Regions from separate parts of the Vibrio sp. B1FLJ16 genome, predicted to be linked through region 1. Evidence: predicted binding sites of a transcription regulator. Region 1 holds the regulator's gene; each other region holds the start of a gene.
The links. Region 1 encodes CRP, which controls carbon source genes, mostly activating them, when cyclic AMP is high. Its sites were predicted from a motif close to TGTGANNNNNNTCACA; they were not measured.
Positions count from the first base shown of each region.

Region 2: ectA (diaminobutyrate acetyltransferase) is a predicted target of CRP. The motif match lies at 2,312-2,327, and genes of this name have one in related genera.
Region 3: recB (exodeoxyribonuclease V subunit beta) is a predicted target of CRP. The motif match lies at 1,913-1,928, and genes of this name have one in related genera.
Region 4: KHN79_RS11530 (CTP synthase) is a predicted target of CRP. The motif match lies at 3,055-3,070, and genes of this name have one in related genera.

Region 1 covers NZ_HG992749.1:2,783,538-2,788,444, reverse strand. The annotation lists gene astD (succinylglutamate-semialdehyde dehydrogenase) at 1-1,126, shown strand, start outside; gene KHN79_RS12720 (DUF1338 domain-containing protein) at 1,250-2,041, shown strand; gene crp (cAMP-activated global transcriptional regulator CRP) at 2,359-2,991, opposite strand; gene KHN79_RS12710 (phosphoribulokinase) at 3,232-4,101, opposite strand; gene KHN79_RS12705 (YheU family protein) at 4,493-4,705, opposite strand; gene KHN79_RS12700 (hydrolase) at 4,739-4,907, opposite strand, start outside.
Region 2 covers NZ_HG992749.1:1,450,659-1,455,565, reverse strand. The annotation lists gene KHN79_RS06620 (ectoine synthase) at 1-362, opposite strand, end outside; gene ectB (diaminobutyrate--2-oxoglutarate transaminase) at 378-1,643, opposite strand; gene ectA (diaminobutyrate acetyltransferase) at 1,678-2,211, opposite strand; gene proV (glycine betaine/L-proline ABC transporter ATP-binding protein ProV) at 2,720-3,907, shown strand; gene proW (glycine betaine/L-proline ABC transporter permease ProW) at 3,912-4,907, shown strand, end outside.
Region 3 covers NZ_HG992749.1:2,283,247-2,288,153, reverse strand. The annotation lists gene recC (exodeoxyribonuclease V subunit gamma) at 1-1,699, shown strand, start outside; gene recB (exodeoxyribonuclease V subunit beta) at 2,092-4,907, shown strand, end outside.
Region 4 covers NZ_HG992749.1:2,536,742-2,541,648, forward strand. The annotation lists gene eno (phosphopyruvate hydratase) at 1-1,249, opposite strand, end outside; gene KHN79_RS11530 (CTP synthase) at 1,331-2,971, opposite strand; gene mazG (nucleoside triphosphate pyrophosphohydrolase) at 3,186-3,977, opposite strand; partial or broken gene relA (GTP diphosphokinase) at 4,202-4,907, opposite strand, start outside.

The sequences.
Region 1 (4,907 bases):
CTACCATGAACGTACCGGTGAAGCGACACGTGAAGCCGCAGGTAACCAAATTGTTCTTCGTCACCGACCTCTGGGTGTAATGGCAGTATTTGGGCCGTACAACTTCCCTGGTCACTTACCTAACGGTCACATTGTTCCTGCACTATTGGCGGGTAATACCGTGGTATTCAAACCATCGGAGCAGACGCCGTGGACTGGCGAAATAGCGATGAAACTATGGGAAGAAGCTGGTCTGCCTAAAGGTGTGCTGAACCTGGTTCAAGGTGCGAAAGAGACAGGTATCGCTCTGGCTGACGCGAAGGGCATTGACGGTGTGCTGTTTACCGGTAGCGCAAACACAGGTCATATTCTGCACCGCCAGTTCGCAGGTCAACCTGGCAAAATGCTGGCGCTGGAAATGGGCGGCAACAACCCGATGGTTATCTCTGATAACTACGGTGATATAGACGCAACGGTCTACACCATCATTCAATCCGCATTCATCAGTGCAGGCCAACGTTGTACGTGTGCGCGTCGTCTGTATGTGCCGCTTGGTGAGAAAGGCGATGCATTAATCACTAAGCTGGTAGAAGCAACAAATAATATCCGCGTTGATCAGCCATTTGCTGAGCCTGCGCCGTTTATGGGTCCACAAATTTCTGTTGCAGCGGCGAAATTCATTCTCGATGCACAGGCAAACCTTCAGTCACTGGGCGGCGAGAGCCTGATTCTGGCGAAAGCGGGTGAAGCGGCGTTTGTTACTCCGGGTATCATCGATGTAACCAATATCGCTGATCTGCCAGATGAAGAGTACTTTGGTCCGTTACTGCAGGTAGTGCGTTACGAAGGCCTGGAAAAAGCAGTGGAACTGGCAAATGACACGCGCTTCGGCCTGTCTGCGGGTCTGGTTTCAACAGACGACCAGGAATGGGATTACTTTGTTGACCATATCCGTGCGGGTATTGTAAACCGCAACCGTCAGCTGACAGGTGCAAGTGGTGACGCACCATTTGGTGGCCCTGGCGCATCGGGTAACCTTCGCCCAAGCGCATTCTACGCCGCAGACTACTGTGCTTACCCGATGGCTTCAATGGAAGGTGACGAAACCTTGTTACCTGCAACACTGAGCCCTGGTGTAACACTTTAATTTCAATGACAGAGCCACAACGATGAATTGTGGCTCAGTTTGCCAGCGCAGGTTAACGGATGGAGTATTAATCAGCGTTGGCAGGCAACTCACTTACCCTACATCTCGTAACAAGGAGCCGTTATGACCCCTGATGTGTTATTTGAATCACTGTGGCAAGACTACATTCAACGTCTTTGTCCTTCTGCTGCAAAAGTTCATCAACTTCTTCAAGAAGATGAGCCGTTAATCAATGACCATATTGCTCTGCGCACCTTCAATGTCGAGCCTCTTGGTATTGAGACGCTGGCGAAGCCGTTTCTGGCGATAGGCTACAAGGCATGTGGTGATTATCTGTTTGAGAGCAAGAAACTGGTTGCCAAGCACTACGAGCACCCAGATCCAAAACAGCCTAAAGTGTTCATTAGTGAGCTCAAGGTAGAAGAGTGCTCTGCGGAGCTGCAAGCGATTGTGGCGAAGCTGGTTGAGCAGGTGGATGCAGATAAACTCGCGGGTAGCGCATTTTTGCATGGCGGCCGTTTGTGGGATCTGAGTTTTGCCGATTATCAGACACTAGCGAAAGAGAGTGAGTACGCTTCCTGGCTTGCTGCACATGGCTACGGTGCGAATCACTTCACGGTCAGTGTGAATCAGCTCAATCAGCATGATGAAGTGAAGCAAGTGAATGATCACCTGCGTCAGGCTGGCTTTGTGATTAATGAGTCAGGTGGTGAAGTAAAGGGCTCACCAGAAGTGTTGCTGGAGCAATCTTCAACTATGGCAGATAAAGTATCGGTTAACTTTACTGAAGGCTCTGAAACCATTCCGGGGGGCTTTTACGAATTTGCTAAACGTTACTCGATGGAAAATGGTGAACTCTACCCGGGCTTTGTTGCTGCATCGGCAGACAAAATCTTTGAAAGCACGAATGGCTAACTGAGAGCGTTATTCAATTCCCAATAGTGATGCTGTTGGGAGTGATACCAATCGTAGTAAACAACTGGTCATTCTAGCTTGCTAAAATACTCGATAACTGCGTTAACTTTTCGTTTCAAAGTAAGTTGATTGTAGAATAACTACTTATCGAAAATTTTCGCCTTGTTCTCAAGCATTTTTTTCTACGCTATTTCTGATCACTTATTTACTGTGATTGGAATTAAACTTCCTAATCAGTATGTTACTCAAAAAGAAAAAGCCACCAATGTTGCCATTGGTGGCTTTTATTATTCTATTTACGTTATTCGAATCAGAGATTAACGAGTACCGTAAACAACGATAGTTTTACCGTGCGCAGAGATCAGGTTCTGCTCTTCCAGCATCTTTAAGATACGGCCTACTGTCTCACGAGAACAGCCAACGATTTGACCGATTTCCTGACGAGTGATCTTGATTTGCATGCCATCTGGGTGAGTCATCGCGTCTGGTTGTTTTGCAAGGTTCAGAAGCGTCTGAGCGATACGACCAGTTACGTCTAGGAACGCTAGGTCACCCACTTTTTGGCTGGTTACCTGAAGGCGACGAGCCATCTGCGCAGAAAGACGCATCAGGATGTCTGGGTTTACTTGGATAAGTTGGCGGAATTTCTTAAAAGAAATTTCAGCAACTTCACAAGGAGATTTAGCTCGAACCCAAGCTGTACGCTCTTGGTCTTCCTCGAATAGACCAAGTTCACCAATAAAGTCACCTTGGTTTAGGTAAGAAAGGATCATCTCCTTACCTTCTTCGTCTTTGATAAGAACCGCAACAGAACCTTTAACGATGTAGTACAACGTTTCAGCTTTTTCACCCGCGTGAATCAGCGTGCTCTTTGATGGGTACTTATGAATATGACAGTGTGAAAGAAACCACTCTAATGTTGGGTCGGTTTGAGGTTTACCTAGAACCATAATATCTCACTTCCTCTGCAGGGTACGCTTGCGCTATCCATATTTTAGCTAAGCCTGAATTAGGCTTACTAGAATAAGAGCACTTTTTATATGCTGCAAGCTCTCTTGTGTTTCGGTAAGAAATAGTATCCTTTTTCGAGGATGATTTCTTGATTTTAATCGTGCCACTGTTGGTATTTTCTACGCAAAATTGTGCACATAATCACAGTATGAAAAGTAAACATTCTGAAAGCGAGATTTTTAGCCGATTTTTCCTGTTTCTATCAGTTGTTGTAGGATAGGCCTCACAATGAGCTCCATCGCAAAACTCATCTTCCCGCCCGGTACGACGATAGTATTGTGGCGCGACATAAAAGAACCATCAATCATGGCCAGCAGGTAAGGGAAGTCGACATTTTTAATCCCGCGCAGCCGGATTACGACAAAACTCTCATCCAGGCTCGGAATGCCTTTTGCGTTAAGCGGGTTAGATGTGTCCACGGTCGGGACGCGCTGAAAGTTAATATGAGTACGCGAGAACTGCGGTGTAATGTAGTTCAGGTAGTCATCCATCGAACGCACGATGGAATCCATGACCGCTTCCCGGGAATGGCCTCGGTCGCGAGTATCGCGGACGAACTTCTGAATCCATTCCAGGTTTACAATCGGCACCATGCCAATCAGGAAGTCGACGTGCTGTGCGACATTGACCTCGCCGTCCACGACACCACCATGCAATCCCTCATAGAAAAGAACATCGCTGTTTTCTGGCAAGTCTTGCCAGGGTGTGAATGTACCCGGCATTTGATTGTAGGGTACTGCCTCATCAAACGTATGCAGATAGCGACGTATGCTGCCTGTACCATCTGAGCCAAACTGAGAAAAAAACTTTTCCAGACCGGGAAAGTCATTGGCTTGTGGTCCGAAGTAACTGATATGTTTGCCTTGCTCACGCGCTTTGCGAATTTCGATGTCCATTTCTGGGCGTGTAAAGCGGTGGAAACTGTCACCTTCAACCCATGCAGGTTTGACGTTCATCATATTGAACATCTTGCGAAAGGCTTCAGATGTAGTGGTTGTGCCGGCTCCTGATGAACCGGTAACCGCAATAATAGGGTGTTTAGCTGACATGACAAACCTTGTCGAAAATTGCTTTCCTGAATTATGCAGCAGATGTCTGCTGCACAGATGTTAACCCACTATAGCACGTAACAATGGCTTGTCATCGGGCGAGCGACGGCAAAGTGTGAAGGGGCTAGGGGCTATTTACCTTTTGAGGTGATTTTTGCAGCAGTTTGTGGGTTCTATATACAAGGCAGAGGCTTTGAAATGTAGTTACTCTACCTGATAAGCCGATAACGCAGTAGAGAGGAGCCACAAACGCTGCCCGAAGGGTTCGGCTAAAAGCGTTTTACTCTTTGTTGAGAGGTCTTTTGCTTAGAATGACTAGGCTACAAACCTCTCGCCGCGATTAAAACGCTTTTATCTCGAACAAAAATTCACCACGAAAGATAAACAGACCCTAGAATTTTGCTTTTGTTTGAATATCCACAGTTTCATGCAGTTCAGAAAATACGATGACCGCATCTCCGCTCTCTAGCTGAGACTTTACCTGGTCTATTTTGTCCTGAAGGGAAACTTCGACCGTGCCGTAATCTGTTCCCTCACGGAGAACGAACTCACGAATCAGGTTTTCCAGTGTGTCTGGCGCAATATCTTGCCAAGGAATAATCATAAATACCTCTGAATTTTATGATGGATGGCTATTTTATAGCGTCTTACGCTTTGATTCAGCACAAAGCTGATCTGCGGCGATGCACTCGTAGTACGATGGTAGAGCTTCTTCCAGCCAAAATTTCGGTTTTAGAGCAGTCCCAGAGATAAAACCAACATGTCCGCCATGATCATACAGGCGGTAGTCTATGTTGTCTGGCAGG
Region 2 (4,907 bases), 1.3 Mb from region 1:
TTTTCATCGTGTACTTCAGCACCTGTGATAGGTGGATTAAATACGCACGCCATTACCATTTCTTTGTTTTTGTATGCTCTTAGGTAGTGCTCGTCGTTTTTGTCCAGGATGTACAGTGTACCTGGTTTGATTGGGTAAGTTTCCCCTCCAACCACTTCGATTTCACCTTCACCACTCATACAAAAAACAGATTCTAAGTGGTTCTTATAGTGGATATGAGTTTCAGTACCTTCGTAAATGGTCGTGATATGGAAAGAAAAACCCATTTTGTCATCTTTCAACAACATACGGACACTTTCCCAAGTATCTGAAACTACACGTCGCTCGCTGTTGCGACACTCTTCAAGTGTTCTAACGATCATTATTAATTTTCCTTATTAAGATGCTTGTTTGAAGTGTTTAGCAGCAATGCTTTCAACTGCATTTTCAAAAATGCTCAGTCCCTGCTCTAACTCTGATTCACTGATAGTCAGAGGACAGAAAAACTTAACCACTTCATCGTCTGGGCCTGCTGTCTCAATCACCATTCCGTTATCGAAACACGCTTTAGCGATTTCAGAGGAAAGGTCACCATTAATACATTCAATACCGATCATCATGCCGCGACCTTTTTTCTGCACGAACATCTGTGGGAATCGGCGCACACAACGATTAATTATGATGCTTACTTTCTCTGAACACTGCTTAATGTGAGTTTCAAAATCTTCATTAGCCCAGTAGATTTCTAGCGCTTTAGCAGCAGTAATGAACGCATGGTTGTTACCACGGAACGTACCGTTATGTTCACCCGGCTTCCACTGGTCAAGCTCTGGTTTCAGAAGAACAACGGCCATTGGTAAGCCATAGCCACCAATAGATTTTGACAGAGTAACGATGTCAGGCTGAATACCTGATGGCTCAAAGCTGAAGAACGTACCTGTACGGCCACAGCCGGCCTGAATGTCATCGACAATCATAAGGATGTCATTGGCTTTACAAATTTTGCTCAAGCGCTGCAGCCATTCGTTTGATGCTACATTCAAGCCACCTTCGCCCTGTACGGTTTCAAGTAGCACAGCGGCAGGTTTGTCCATACCAGCTGAGTTATCGTTCAGCATTGCTTCAAACAGCGCCAAACCATCAACACCCGCGTAACCTTCAAACGGAAGACGCGTTACGTTGTGTAAGCTCGAGCCATTGCCCTGTCTATGATGTTGGTTACCAGTTGCAGCTAATGCGCCAGCGGTACAACCGTGGAAACCATTAGTGAAGGCAACAACACTGCTGCGGCCCGTTACTTTTTTAGCCAGTTTCAAAGCGGCTTCTACTGCGTTGGTGCCTGTCGGCCCTGTAAACTGAACTTTATAATCCAGCTTTCTTGGCTTAAGAATGTAGTTATCTAATGCTTCAAGAAATGACGCTTTCGCTTCTGAATGCATATCCAGACCGTGCGTAATACCGTCCATTTCAATGTACTCAAGTAACGCTTGCTTAAGTACTGGGTTATTGTGTCCGTAATTCAGAGATCCCGCGCCAGCAAGGAAGTCTAAATAGCGTTCGCCCTGTTCTGTTTCCAGCCAGCAGCCTTTCGCTTTACGAAATACGACTGGAAAGTTGTTTGAATATGAGCGTACATTGGATTCCTGCTTTTTGAAAATATCCATGATAAGACCGTTTTTAATTCCTATTGTTAGGGGATTATTTTAGGGGAATGCGATACAAAAACTCTGTATCGTGTTTGCCTTTGAAATGGGCTTTTTCATCCAAAAATGTGCTTACTTGGCCAGAATTGCCGTTCATCGCATCTAACTTTTTGAACAGTGCCCATGAGGCTTTGTTATCCTCAGTGATAGTAGTTTCGACCATCTTGACATTGCTTAGCCCCTCTCTTAAGAGAAGCTCTTTCAACATGCGAAAAGCTAAACCATTGCCTCTATAACGAGGTGATACTGCAACTTGCCAGATAAACAACACGTCCTGCTCGTCCGGTTTCTGATAACCCGATATGAAACCAGCAATGTCACCATTGCACTCAACCAAAATACTGGTCTTACTGAAGTGTGTAGACTGTAAGAAATTGCAATAAGAAGAGTTCATATCTAAAGGTGGACAGTCTGCAATTAAGCTGTAAATGTCGTCACCATCAGAGATTGTAGGTTCACGAAAAATCCATTTTTTTCTTGTTTCCTCTTCAATTTCTGGATAGAGGACCCAAGGTGCTGATGTGATCATGGGGAAATACATACCTTTTGAGGTCTAATTAAATTTCGCTATTATTATGGGCATTCATCGTCACCAAAAATCAAATATTCGTACGGTTTATCTGGTTTTATGTGGCACAGATCACACTTTTAAGTCATTTAACCAAAGTTTAAAATGATTTGAGGTCTAAATTATTCGCAATCACCTATGGATTGTTGCGCACAATGTATACAATTTGAAGTCTAATGATTATTTTAAAATGAGACCTATTTGGCAAAGTAAAACTTTGAATACATCTGTTAAATAAAGCGTCCTAAAATCTTAAAAAATTAAATTATTAGATATATAAAAATCAAGCACCCCACAACTAACTTTAACAATAAGATTATGATTTAATTAACTTTAAACGTAAAACTGCGCATCCCAAACCTATTAAATACATAGCCATCAAATACCTACTGCCATGAGCTCGTCCGTTGAATTTTTGCTAAAATTTAATTAGAGTACAAAACGTTAGACACAAAAAAGGACGATTAACATGGCTCCCATATTGGAAGTTAAGGGACTTTACAAAGTGTTTGGAGAAAGCCCAGAGCGCGCTTTCTCTCTTATCGACAAAGGAGTAGATAAAGACCACATCTTTGAGCAAACAGGTTTAACCGTCGGTGTAAACGATGTTTCTCTTTCCATCAATGAAGGAGAAATTTTCGTGATAATGGGTCTTTCTGGCTCAGGTAAATCCACTCTTGTACGCCTCCTTAATCGACTTATCGAACCAACCAAGGGTAGCGTTTTTCTCAAAGGCAAAGACATTGCCCACATCTCTGAAGATGAGCTGAGAGAAGTTCGTCGAAACAACATCTCCATGGTTTTCCAAAACTTTGCGCTTATGCCCCACATGACTGTTATCGAAAATGCCGCATTTGGTCTTGAACTTGCTGGCGTCGACACTGACAAAAGACGAGCCAGCGCCCTTTCTGCTCTAGAGCGAGTTGGTTTAGACCCCTATGCAGAGTCCTTTCCTGATGAACTGTCAGGTGGTATGAAACAGCGCGTAGGTCTGGCAAGAGCCCTTGCCTGCGACCCTGACATTCTGTTGATGGATGAAGCCTTCTCAGCACTCGATCCATTGATTAGAACTGAAATGCAGGACGAGCTTATTCGCCTGCAAAATGACGATAAGCGAACCATCGTATTTATTTCTCACGACTTAGACGAGGCGATGCGTATCGGCGATCGCATTGCAATCATGCAAAATGGTGAAGTCGTCCAGGTTGGTACACCGGATGAAATCCTTCACAACCCTGCTAACGATTATGTTGAAGCCTTTTTCCGCGGCGTAAACATAGCCAGCGTTTTAACGGTAAAAGATATCGCCCGCAAAAAACCTGCCGCAGTATTTAAAAAATCCGACAACGATGGTCCGGGCTCTGCACTACAGATTCTGATGGATCACGATCGTGACTACGGCATCGTTGTTGATAAATCCAGCCGCTACTCTGGCATTGTTTCTCTTGATTCATTGCGTTTAGCGCACAAAGAAAATCGCTCCTTGGCCAGTGCTCAACTGGATGATGAAGTGACACTCCAACCAAGTCAGTCAATTAATGACATTTTAGGTGTGGTTGCAGGAGTACCTTATGCGGTACCCGTTGTCGACGAGCAAGGGACGTACTTTGGCGTTGTGACCAAGTCACGTCTTCTACAAACACTAGACAAGGAGTAAGGCAATGTCAGCAGAAGAAACAAATAACGATCCTTGGGCACAGTCTGCTCCTGTGGAGGATAATCCCTGGGGACAAGCCTCAGACGTAGCAACGAGTAACGACTGGTTAAGTTCAGAGACCGTCGAACAAGCCCCTTTTGATATCATGAACCCGTTTAAGGAAGCCGTACTCCCCCTCGATGAATGGGTCGAGACTGGATTGAATTGGTTGGTGGAACACGGCCGACCAGTCTTTCAGGCGATTCGGGTTCCTATCGATTTTATTCTGACATCGTTTGAAACCGCCCTAGTTTCAACACCAGCACCTATTATGGTTCTGATTCTGTTCTTACTTGCATGGCAGTTTTCTAATTTTAAACTGGGCGTATCGACCGCTATCTCTCTCATATTTATCGGTTTAATCGGTGCATGGTCACAAGCCATGACGACTTTAGCTCTGGTTTTAACCTCAGTCTTTTTCTGTTTGCTGATAGGGCTACCGATGGGGATATGGCTGGCACGAAGTAATACCGCAGCGAAATTTGTCAGGCCGATATTAGACGCTATGCAAACCACGCCAGCGTTTGTTTATCTGGTACCAATCGTAATGCTGTTTGGTATCGGTAACGTTCCCGGGGTTGTGGTGACGATCATTTTTGCACTTCCACCTGTTGTCCGCTTGACGATTTTAGGTATTCAGCAAGTACCGGAAGAACTGATCGAAGCGGGTCACTCGTTCGGTGCAAGTAAAAAACAAATGCTTTATCGCATTCAACTGCCGTTGGCACTCCCGACGATCATGGCGGGTGTAAACCAAACACTGATGTTATCGCTATCTATGGTGGTAATTGCCTCCATGATTGCTGTCGGTGGTTTGGGTCAAATGGTATTGCGTGGTATCGGACGACTCGATATGGGCTTAGCCGCAATCGGTGGCCTGGGGATCGTGATTCTTGCGATTCTGTTAGACCGAATTACTCAGGTCTTGGGCGTCAACGCCGGTAACACTAAGGTTCGCTGG
Region 3 (4,907 bases), 500 kb from region 1:
CTCGGTGGAGCTGGAAGGCGAAATGGCGCTCAAGTCCATTCGTGACACGCTGAGTCAACTTAAAGAGCAGCTCTCTGATGCAGCGTTTGAAGAAGCTCTATCACCTGCAATCATCCGTCAATATTTGCAGGATAAGCTCTCTGGTACCAGAGTTAGTCAGCGCTTCCTTGCTGGGCAAGTCAACTTCTGTACTTTGATGCCAATGCGCTCGATTCCATTTAGAACCGTATGTCTGCTTGGAATGAATGATGGCGTCTACCCGCGCTCTATGCCGCCGGAGGGCTTTGACCTGATGACAGGCAGAACCAAACCGGGTGACCGCTCTCGCCGGGACGATGACCGTTACCTGTTCCTCGAAGCGATGTTGTCGGCACAGCAAACCCTTTACATCAGTTATGTCGGTCGTTCGATTCAGGACAACACGGAGCGCGTACCGTCGGTGCTGGTTTCTGAGCTGATGGAATACTGCCATCAGAACTATTGTTTGAGCGGCGAACAAGCGTTACCAGTGGATGAGTCTGGCGACAATTTATTAAAAGCGTTAGTAAATGCTCACGCTATGGTGCCGTTCAGCCCAAGTGCGTTCCAGGGCATACACTCCAGCTACGCAAAGGAGTGGATTCCGGCAGCCTTAACCCAAACGAGTCAATCTCAAGGTCATGTCCGTGGTGATTTTAATCGAGCACTGGACGATTATCTGCTGGGAGCAACATTCCCACTCGAGCTTGATTTGGTTGAGCTGCAACGTTTCTGGCGATTACCGGTACAGTACTTTTTCAATCGCCGTTTGAAAGTGACCTTTGAGCCACCTTTGCCAGTAATGGAAGATGATGAACCATTCGTTCTGGGTGGGCTGGAAAGCTATCAGATGCGTGATGAGCTTTTAGAAACCTTGCTTGAAACGACATTGACGCAGCCAGAGTCGAAAACAGAGGTACTGAAGCTCTTTATGAATCAACAACGTGCCCAGGGCAAACTGCCAGTTGGAGCGTTCGGTGATATCGAGTTTGAAACCAACCGGGTTCAGGCTGAAGAGTTGGTAGACAAACTGGCGTTTTTATCCGGCGCACCGCAAGACGACTTAGAAATCGATCTGACTTTCGATTCCTTATTTGACTTTGACTCTTTACATAAAGGAAGTGAAAGCGAAGAGAAAAAAGTACGTCTGACGGGCTGGCTGACTCAGTGTTTCCAGTCAGGTTTGATTCGCTACCGAAGCGGCAGAGTCCGTGCTCAAGATTACCTTGCGGCATGGATAGATCATCTTGCCATGTCGGCATCAGGCCATGCCAAGAAGACTCATATCATTGGCTACGATCGTAAAGAAGGCGCGGTGCATTTAGTCTACCCGGAAATCGCAGATGCGCAGCACGCTAAGCTACTGCTCACGGAATTAGTGCGCCTGTACTTCGAAGGCATGACCAAACCTCTGCCTTATTTCCCGAAAACCGCTCTGGCTTGTGTTGAGGCGGGCTTCAACCGTGGTCACTGGGCTGACGACGAAGAGAAATCTTTGCAGAAAATGGCCAGTACATTCAATGATGGATACATGAGCTCTGGCGAAGGAAATAACGCTTATATCGCGCGTATCTGGCCTGCCTGGAACGATGAATTAGCCACAGAAGTCCGTTTACTGACAGCGTTGGTTTTGCAAGGTGCGCGTTTAGCGGTGCAAGAAGCAGATGATATTAAAGCGTAATAAAGACAAATGGTTACAGAGAAGAGAGTGTGGATTGAAAGAATAAAGAGTAGGGTGGCCGCCAGAAAATCATTATTTTGTGTAGGGCGTTCGCTGTACGGCCACAAGGTCAGAGGGACCATGATTCGTTTGCTTAATTCTTTTGAGTGGAGCTGCCTAAAAAGGCTGGCTTATCTCGTGGCGGGGATAGTAGCGGTACAGTAGAAGGATAACCGTGAGTGAGATCCCACAAAGCTCTAAATTTTCCGACTTGTTAAACATATTATTAGAATTTTTCACGATAGATCACACTTCTATCAGTTGATAATCCGGAGAGATTCAACGTTATGGATCAAATGTCAGGTGCAGAGTTACCGACCCATGATTTAAAAGCCCGTGAATTAGAAGCAACTATGCAATCACAGCCAACGCCACTAGAACCAATGACGTTTCCGCTGCATGGTGCGAGGCTGATTGAGGCATCAGCGGGTACGGGTAAAACCTTTACCATTGCGGGTTTATACCTGCGCCTTTTGCTTGGTCACGGCAGCGCGGCAACCCGACATCGCGTACCGCTTACGGTCGACCAGATTTTGGTAGTAACCTTTACTGAAGCGGCAACAGCAGAATTGCGTGACCGTATAAGGGCAAGAATCCATGATGCCCGAATTGCTTTTGCCCGAGGACAGAGTTCCGATCCGGTTATTCAGCCTTTGCTTAGTGAGTTCGATGATCACAAACAAGCCGCAGAAATTCTGTTGCAGGCAGAGCGTCAGATGGACGAGGCTGCAGTGTACACCATTCACGGTTTCTGCCAGCGCATGCTGACACAAAATGCTTTTGAATCCGGCAGCCGGTTTAACAACGAGTTCGTCACCGATGAAAGTCACCTTAAAGCTCAGGTGGTGGCTGACTACTGGCGTCGAAATTTCTATCCGCTACCGTTCAATCTAGCCGGAGAAGTTCGTCAGATTTGGGGCTCTCCATCGGCGCTTCTTGGCGACATCAGTAATTATCTCACTGGCGCGCCCTTAAGTTTGTCGGTTCATGCAATGAGTGGCAACCTAGCTGATCTGCATGCTGAAAATCTGAAGAAAATCGATGAACTGAAAGCGCTGTGGCGAGATAGCCAAGACGATTTCCTAGCGTTGATTTCGGACTCAGACATCAACAAACGTAGCTACACTAAAAAGTCTCTGCCGTCATGGCTGGAGGCGGTGAACGCTTGGGCGGCAACGGAAACTACCGGTTACGACTATCCAGACAAACTGGAGAGATTTGCCCAGAATGTTCTGCTAGAAAAAACGCCTAAAGGCAATGCGCCTCAGCACACAGTGTTTGAAGCAATAGAAGCTTTTCTTGCCAATCCAATTAGTTTAAAAGCTCCACTTCTTGCCCACGCTATTGAGCACTGTCGAGTGATGCTGGCCAGCGCGAAAAATCAGAAGCAGTGGCTCTCATTTGATGACTTACTGACTCAGCTTTCTGCCTCGATTGATACAGATGAAAGTGAACTGCTTGCCGAGCGAATCCGTACTTTATATCCCGTCGCAATGATTGATGAGTTCCAGGATACCGACCCTCTGCAATACAGTATTTTCAGCCGTATCTATTTGGATAATCCAGAATGCGGTCTGTTTATGATCGGTGATCCGAAACAGGCCATCTACGGTTTCCGTGGCGCAGATATTTTCACTTATATCAAAGCACGTAACCAAGTGAGTGCCCACTACACGTTAGGAACTAACTGGCGTTCAAGCGCGGATATGGTACAGGCGGTGAACCAGGTGTTCGCCTTGCCAGACAGCCCGTTTATCTATGATTCGGACATTCCGTTCTTACCGGTAAATTACAGTCCGAATGCCGGAAAACGCATTTGGACCATAGGTGGTCAAAAGCAACCGGCACTCACTTACTGGCTGCAAGAAGCGGATGAGAAACCGCTGCCAAAAGGCGAATACCTGACCCGAATGGCTGAGGCAACAGCAAGTAAGATCCAGACGATTTTGACTCAGGCTCAGCAGGGGCAAGCGTGTCTGGTAAACGGCGAAAAACAGAAAGCCGTTCAGGCCGGAGATATTGCCGTACTGGTTCGTACCGGTAATGAAGGTCGCATGATCAAACAAGCGCTGGCAGATCAAGGCATTGCCAGTGTATACCTATCTAACCGTGACAGTGTGTTTACCAGCTCGGTCGCTCAAGATTTACAGCGTCTGCTGCAAGCAGTACTGACCCCGGAAAATGATCGGGCTTTGCGAGCAAGCTTAGCCTCTGAACTCTTTGCCCTCGACGCCGCCAGCCTGGATGCGCTCAACAACGATGAAATCGTCTGGGAAAACGCAGTCAATGAGTTCAAAGAGTATCGCAAACTTTGGGTTCAGCGTGGTGTGCTACCAATGCTGCGCGCGGTGATCAGCAAGCGTCATATTGCCGAGCGATTGTTAGCGGGAGGTGCGGGCTCACAGGGTGAAAACGGTGAGCGGGTACTTACCGATCTCATGCACATCGGTGAACTGCTTCAGCAGGCAAGTAATGAACTGGACAGCGACCACGGTTTACTCCGCTGGTTAGCGCAGTCTATCAGTGACGCGGAAAACGGCTTGGGCGGCAGTGATGACCAAATCCAGCGTTTGGAATCTGAACGCAATTTGGTACAGATCGTTACCATTCACAAATCAAAAGGTCTGGAGTACGACCTAGTCTTTTTGCCGTTTGTATTCAGCTACCGGGAAGCGAGCGAAGCAAAATATTACGATGCTGCTAATGACCGCACTGTACTGGATATTACAGGCAACGATGCTTCAATGAAGCAAGCGGATAAAGAGCGTCTGGCTGAAGACTTACGTTTGATATATGTGGCACTAACGCGTGCCGTGTATGCCTGTTTTATAGGGGCTTCTCCCTTGCGAAATGGCCGCTCGACGAAGGAGCCAACTGGTGTACACAACAGTGCTATTGGCTACTTAGTACAAAATGGTGAAGAGGGCGGAATCAACGATCTGTACCAGGGTTTAAAACAGCAGCAAGATAAGCTCGAATGTGTAGTCATTGCAGAGCCGCCTCAGCAGCTTGAAGAGAAATACATCGCGCCGCAAGTTGAAGTGGACGACCTGACGGCTAAAGAGCTGCAAAACCCAATCGACAGAAACTGGCGCATCACCAGTTATTCTGGCCTGGTAAAGCAAGGCTCTCATCATGCGGTGCATGACGCAACCATTGAGATCACCGG
Region 4 (4,907 bases), 250 kb from region 1:
GAGCTTCCTCGATACGGATTAGCTGGTTGTACTTAGCAACACGGTCAGAACGGCTCATAGAACCAGTCTTGATTTGACCTGCAGCTGTACCTACCGCTAGGTCAGCGATAGTTGCATCTTCAGTTTCGCCAGAACGGTGAGAGATTACTGCTGTGTAACCTGCGTCTTTAGCCATCTTGATTGCAGCTAGAGTCTCAGTTAGAGAACCGATTTGGTTGAACTTGATAAGGATAGAGTTAGCTACGCCTTTCTCGATACCTTCAGCAAGGATCTTAGTGTTAGTAACGAATAGGTCGTCACCTACTAGTTGAAGCTTGTCACCTAGTAGTTCAGTCTGGTGCTTGAAGCCAGTCCAATCAGACTCGTCTAGACCATCTTCGATAGAAACGATTGGGAATTGGTTAGCTAGCTCAGCTAGGTAGTGGTTGAACTCTTCAGAAGTGAAAGTTTTACCTTCGCCTTTCATGTTGTAGATGCCAGCTTCTTTGTCGAAGAACTCAGATGCTGCACAGTCCATAGCTAGAGTAACGTCTTTACCTAGTTCGTAACCCGCAGCTGCAACAGCTTCTGCGATAACTTCTAGAGCTTCAGCGTTAGATTTAAGGTTAGGAGCGAAACCACCTTCGTCACCAACTGCAGTGCTGTAGCCTTTAGACTTAAGAACTTTAGCTAGGTTGTGGAATACTTCAGCACCGATACGTAGACCTTCTTTAAGAGTCTTAGCGCCAACTGGTTGGATCATGAACTCTTGGATGTCAACGTTGTTGTCTGCGTGCTCACCACCGTTGATGATGTTCATCATTGGTAGAGGCATAGAGAATTGACCTGGAGTGCCGTTTAGCTCAGCAATGTGCTCGTATAGAGGCATGCCTTTAGCTGCAGCAGCAGCTTTAGCGTTTGCTAGAGAAACAGCTAGGATAGCGTTAGCACCGAATTTAGATTTGTTTTCAGTACCGTCTAGTTCGATCATAACTGCGTCAATTGCAGCTTGGTCTTTAGCATCTTTGCCAACTAGAGCTTCAGCGATTGCGCCATTTACAGCTTCAACTGCTTTAAGAACACCTTTACCTAGGAAACGTGCTTTGTCACCGTCACGTAGCTCAAGAGCTTCGCGAGAACCAGTAGAAGCACCAGATGGAGCTGCTGCCATACCTACGAAACCGCCTTCTAGGTGTACTTCAGCTTCTACTGTTGGGTTACCACGTGAGTCGATGATTTCACGACCTAGAACTTTAACGATCTTAGACATTAATGTTTCCTCTCGTTTCAAATATAAATGTCAATTTTCAAGGGCAGCAGCACAACCTTCGCAGCCGCCCGTATCCCTTACTTACTTCTCAAACTCACCGCGAGAGTATTGACCCGCAGCTTTAACGAAGCCTGCAAACAATGGGTGACCATCGCGAGGCGTCGATGTAAATTCTGGGTGGAACTGAGCCGCAACAAACCATGGGTGCTCAGGGTTCTCAATCATTTCCACCAGCTTCTTATCCGCAGACAGACCAGAAACTTTCAGACCTGCTTTTTCAATTTGCGGACGAAGTACGTTATTCACTTCGTAACGGTGACGGTGACGTTCGTGGATCGTCGCGCTACCGTATAGTTCGCGCGCTTTGGTACCTTTCTCTAAGTGACAAAGCTGTGAACCAAGACGCATAGTACCACCAAGGTCAGACGTTTCAGTACGCTCTTCAACGTTACCTGTTTCGTCTACCCACTCTGTGATCAAACCTACCACAGGGTACTTAGTTTCTTTGTTAAATTCTGTTGAATGTGCGCCTTCCATACCCGCAACGTTACGCGCGTATTCGATTAGGGCAACTTGCATACCAAGACAGATACCTAGGTAAGGCACTTTGTTCTCACGTGCATATTGAGCTGCACGGATTTTGCCTTCAACACCGCGGTCACCGAAACCACCAGGAACCAGAATAGCATCCAGGCCTTCCAGAAGCTCTACGCCTTTGGTTTCAATATCTTGTGAATCTACATACTTAATGGTTACGTTCAGGCGGTTTTTCAAGCCCGCATGTTTAAGTGCTTCGTTTACCGATTTGTAAGCATCTGGTAATTCGATGTACTTACCTACCATACCGATAGTGACGTCACCTGTTGGATTTGCTTCTTCGTAAATAACCTGTTCCCATTCAGAAAGGTTAGCTTCTGGAGCATCAATACCGAAACGTGCACATACCAGGTCATCCAGGCCTTGAGATTTCACCAGCTGAGGGATCTTGTAGATCGAGTCTACGTCCTTCATTGAAATTACTGCTTTCTCAGGGACATTACAGAACAGTGCGATTTTCTTACGCTCATTTGCTGGGATCATACGATCGCTACGGCAAACTAGAATATCTGGCTGGATACCGATAGATAGCAACTCTTTTACAGAGTGCTGAGTAGGCTTAGTTTTAACTTCGCCGGCAGCTGCTAGGTAAGGAACCAAAGTAAGGTGCATGAACATTGCACGCTCACGGCCAAGCTCTACCGCTAGCTGACGGATAGCTTCCATAAACGGTAATGATTCAATATCACCTACTGTACCGCCAACTTCAACGATAGCAACATCGTGGCCTTCAGAACCAGCGATTACGCGATCTTTGATTGCGTTAGTAATGTGAGGAATAACCTGAATAGTTGCGCCTAGGTAGTCACCACGACGTTCTTTACGAAGTACGTCGGCATAAACACGACCTGCAGTGAAGTTGTTACGCTTAGTCATCTTAGTGCGGATAAAACGCTCGTAGTGACCAAGGTCAAGGTCAGTCTCTGCACCGTCTTCTGTAACAAACACTTCACCGTGCTGAGTTGGGCTCATTGTGCCCGGATCAACGTTGATGTAAGGGTCAAGCTTCATCATAGTCACTTTAAGACCACGAGCTTCTAGAATAGCCGCAAGAGATGCTGCTGCAATACCTTTACCTAGAGAGGATACAACCCCGCCAGTAACAAAAATGTAATTTGTCGTCATGTTTAACCTGAAATTGGTTGAATGAGGGAAATGGAGTGTTCTGGACGGGACGTAAATATACCAGAAGCTCCTTACCGCCACAACGTGAAATCTATCACACAGTAATTTTTTATTTTTTGCTTCAAATCAAAGTGGACAGAGAGAAACTAAAGTGTCTAGTACTGTCCTGAGTCAAACTTGCCCCAAAACAGCCTTAAGCGCATGTATCCCACTTTCACTCTTCTGTTTTTACTTCATCCCAAAACTTGTCAAGTTCAGTTAACGAGCAGTCTTTTAAACCCCTCCCTGATTGCGTCACCTTCACCTCTACTTGCTTAAAGCGTCTGGCAAACTTCAAGTTCGCTTTACCTAATGCAACCTCGGGATCTTTGCCGAGATGACGAGCTAAGTTAACGGTGGCAAACAGCAAATCACCCAGCTCTAGCTCTACTTTTTCTTCATCAGGATCAATTTGCAGAGCCTCTTCCATGACTTCGTCAATCTCTTCACGAACCTTTCCTACTACCGGCCCGAGCGAATCCCAGTCAAAACCATATTTGGCACATTTTTTCTGTATCTTTGTAGCACGCGAAAGCGCCGGCAAAGAGTTTGGTATTGAGTCTAGGATACTTTCCTCTTGTTTGCCTACTTGCGCTTTTTCTTTCGCTTTTTCCGCTTCCCAGTTCGCGTTGATTTCAGCGTCAGATTCAAACTCAACATCAGAAAAAACATGCGGATGGCGGCGAGTCAGCTTTTCATTCACCGTTTCTACCACATCAGAAAACTCAAACAGTCCCTGCTCTTTCGCTAACTGGCTGTAGAAAATCACCTGAAACAACAAATCACCCAACTCTTCTTTCAGATTTGGCCAATCACGATTCTGAATCGCATCCACGACTTCGTAGGTTTCTTCTATCGTATGCGGAACAATAGTATCGAAGCTCTGCTTCAAATCCCACGGACACCCACCTTCTGGGTCACGCAATTGCGCCATGATGGCTTCAAGCTGTTCAATTGGATGATTCATACTTTCTTCTTTTAAACCTTTTTATCTAAAGAAAAAGGTGAGCAGCCAAAACCACTCACCTTCTACATTATATTTTCTCAGCAGCTTTCACTAAGTAATTGTTACTTTGACAAGGCAACAAGTTTTCGCGACTCCTGAGCATGGTTCACCATGTGATGAGCCTGAGCCGGCACTCCGGAGTGCGTGCAGTCAACAACGCTACAACGATAACTATGAAGAGAGTTTTAGCCGAGGCGTTTCACCGTCATGACATCTTTTATCTGCTCAACCCGTTTCGACACGCGAGAAAGCACTTCTATATTGGTCACTTCGAGATCAAAGTCCATGATGGCGAGCTGACGACGGTAATCGACACGGCTCTTCATGCTGGTAACTTTGATTTTCTCGTTAGCGAACAGCGTGGTGATGTCTTTCAGCAGACCGCTGCGCTCCATCGCTTCGACTCGTACGGTAAGAATGTATGAGCCTACAAAGCCGCTTCCCCATACTGTATCAATGATGCGTTCCGGTGCATGGTGACGCAGCTCTTCTAACTGCTCACAATCACTTCGGTGAACGGAAATACCACGACCTTGAGTGATATACCCTGAGATATCATCACCAGGGATTGGCTGACAACAACGCGCAAGGTGTGTCATCAGGTTATCGACGCCTTCTACAACTACTGCGTCTTTCTTTGGTCGACTTTGAGCTGGCGCTTTATGTTCTGCTTCTTGAAGCTTCTCCAGGGCTTGCTGGTCTTCTTCTTCTGCGGTTGGCTTGTTTACCAGTGCATTAATATGATTAATGATCTGGTTGATACGTAAATCGCCGCTACCAACACCGACATAAAGCTCATCTGGTGATTTTACGTTGAATCGCTTAAGCGCATAACGCTCAGCATCTTTTAACGTCGCACCGATTTTTACCAGTTCGTGCTCCAGGATTTCA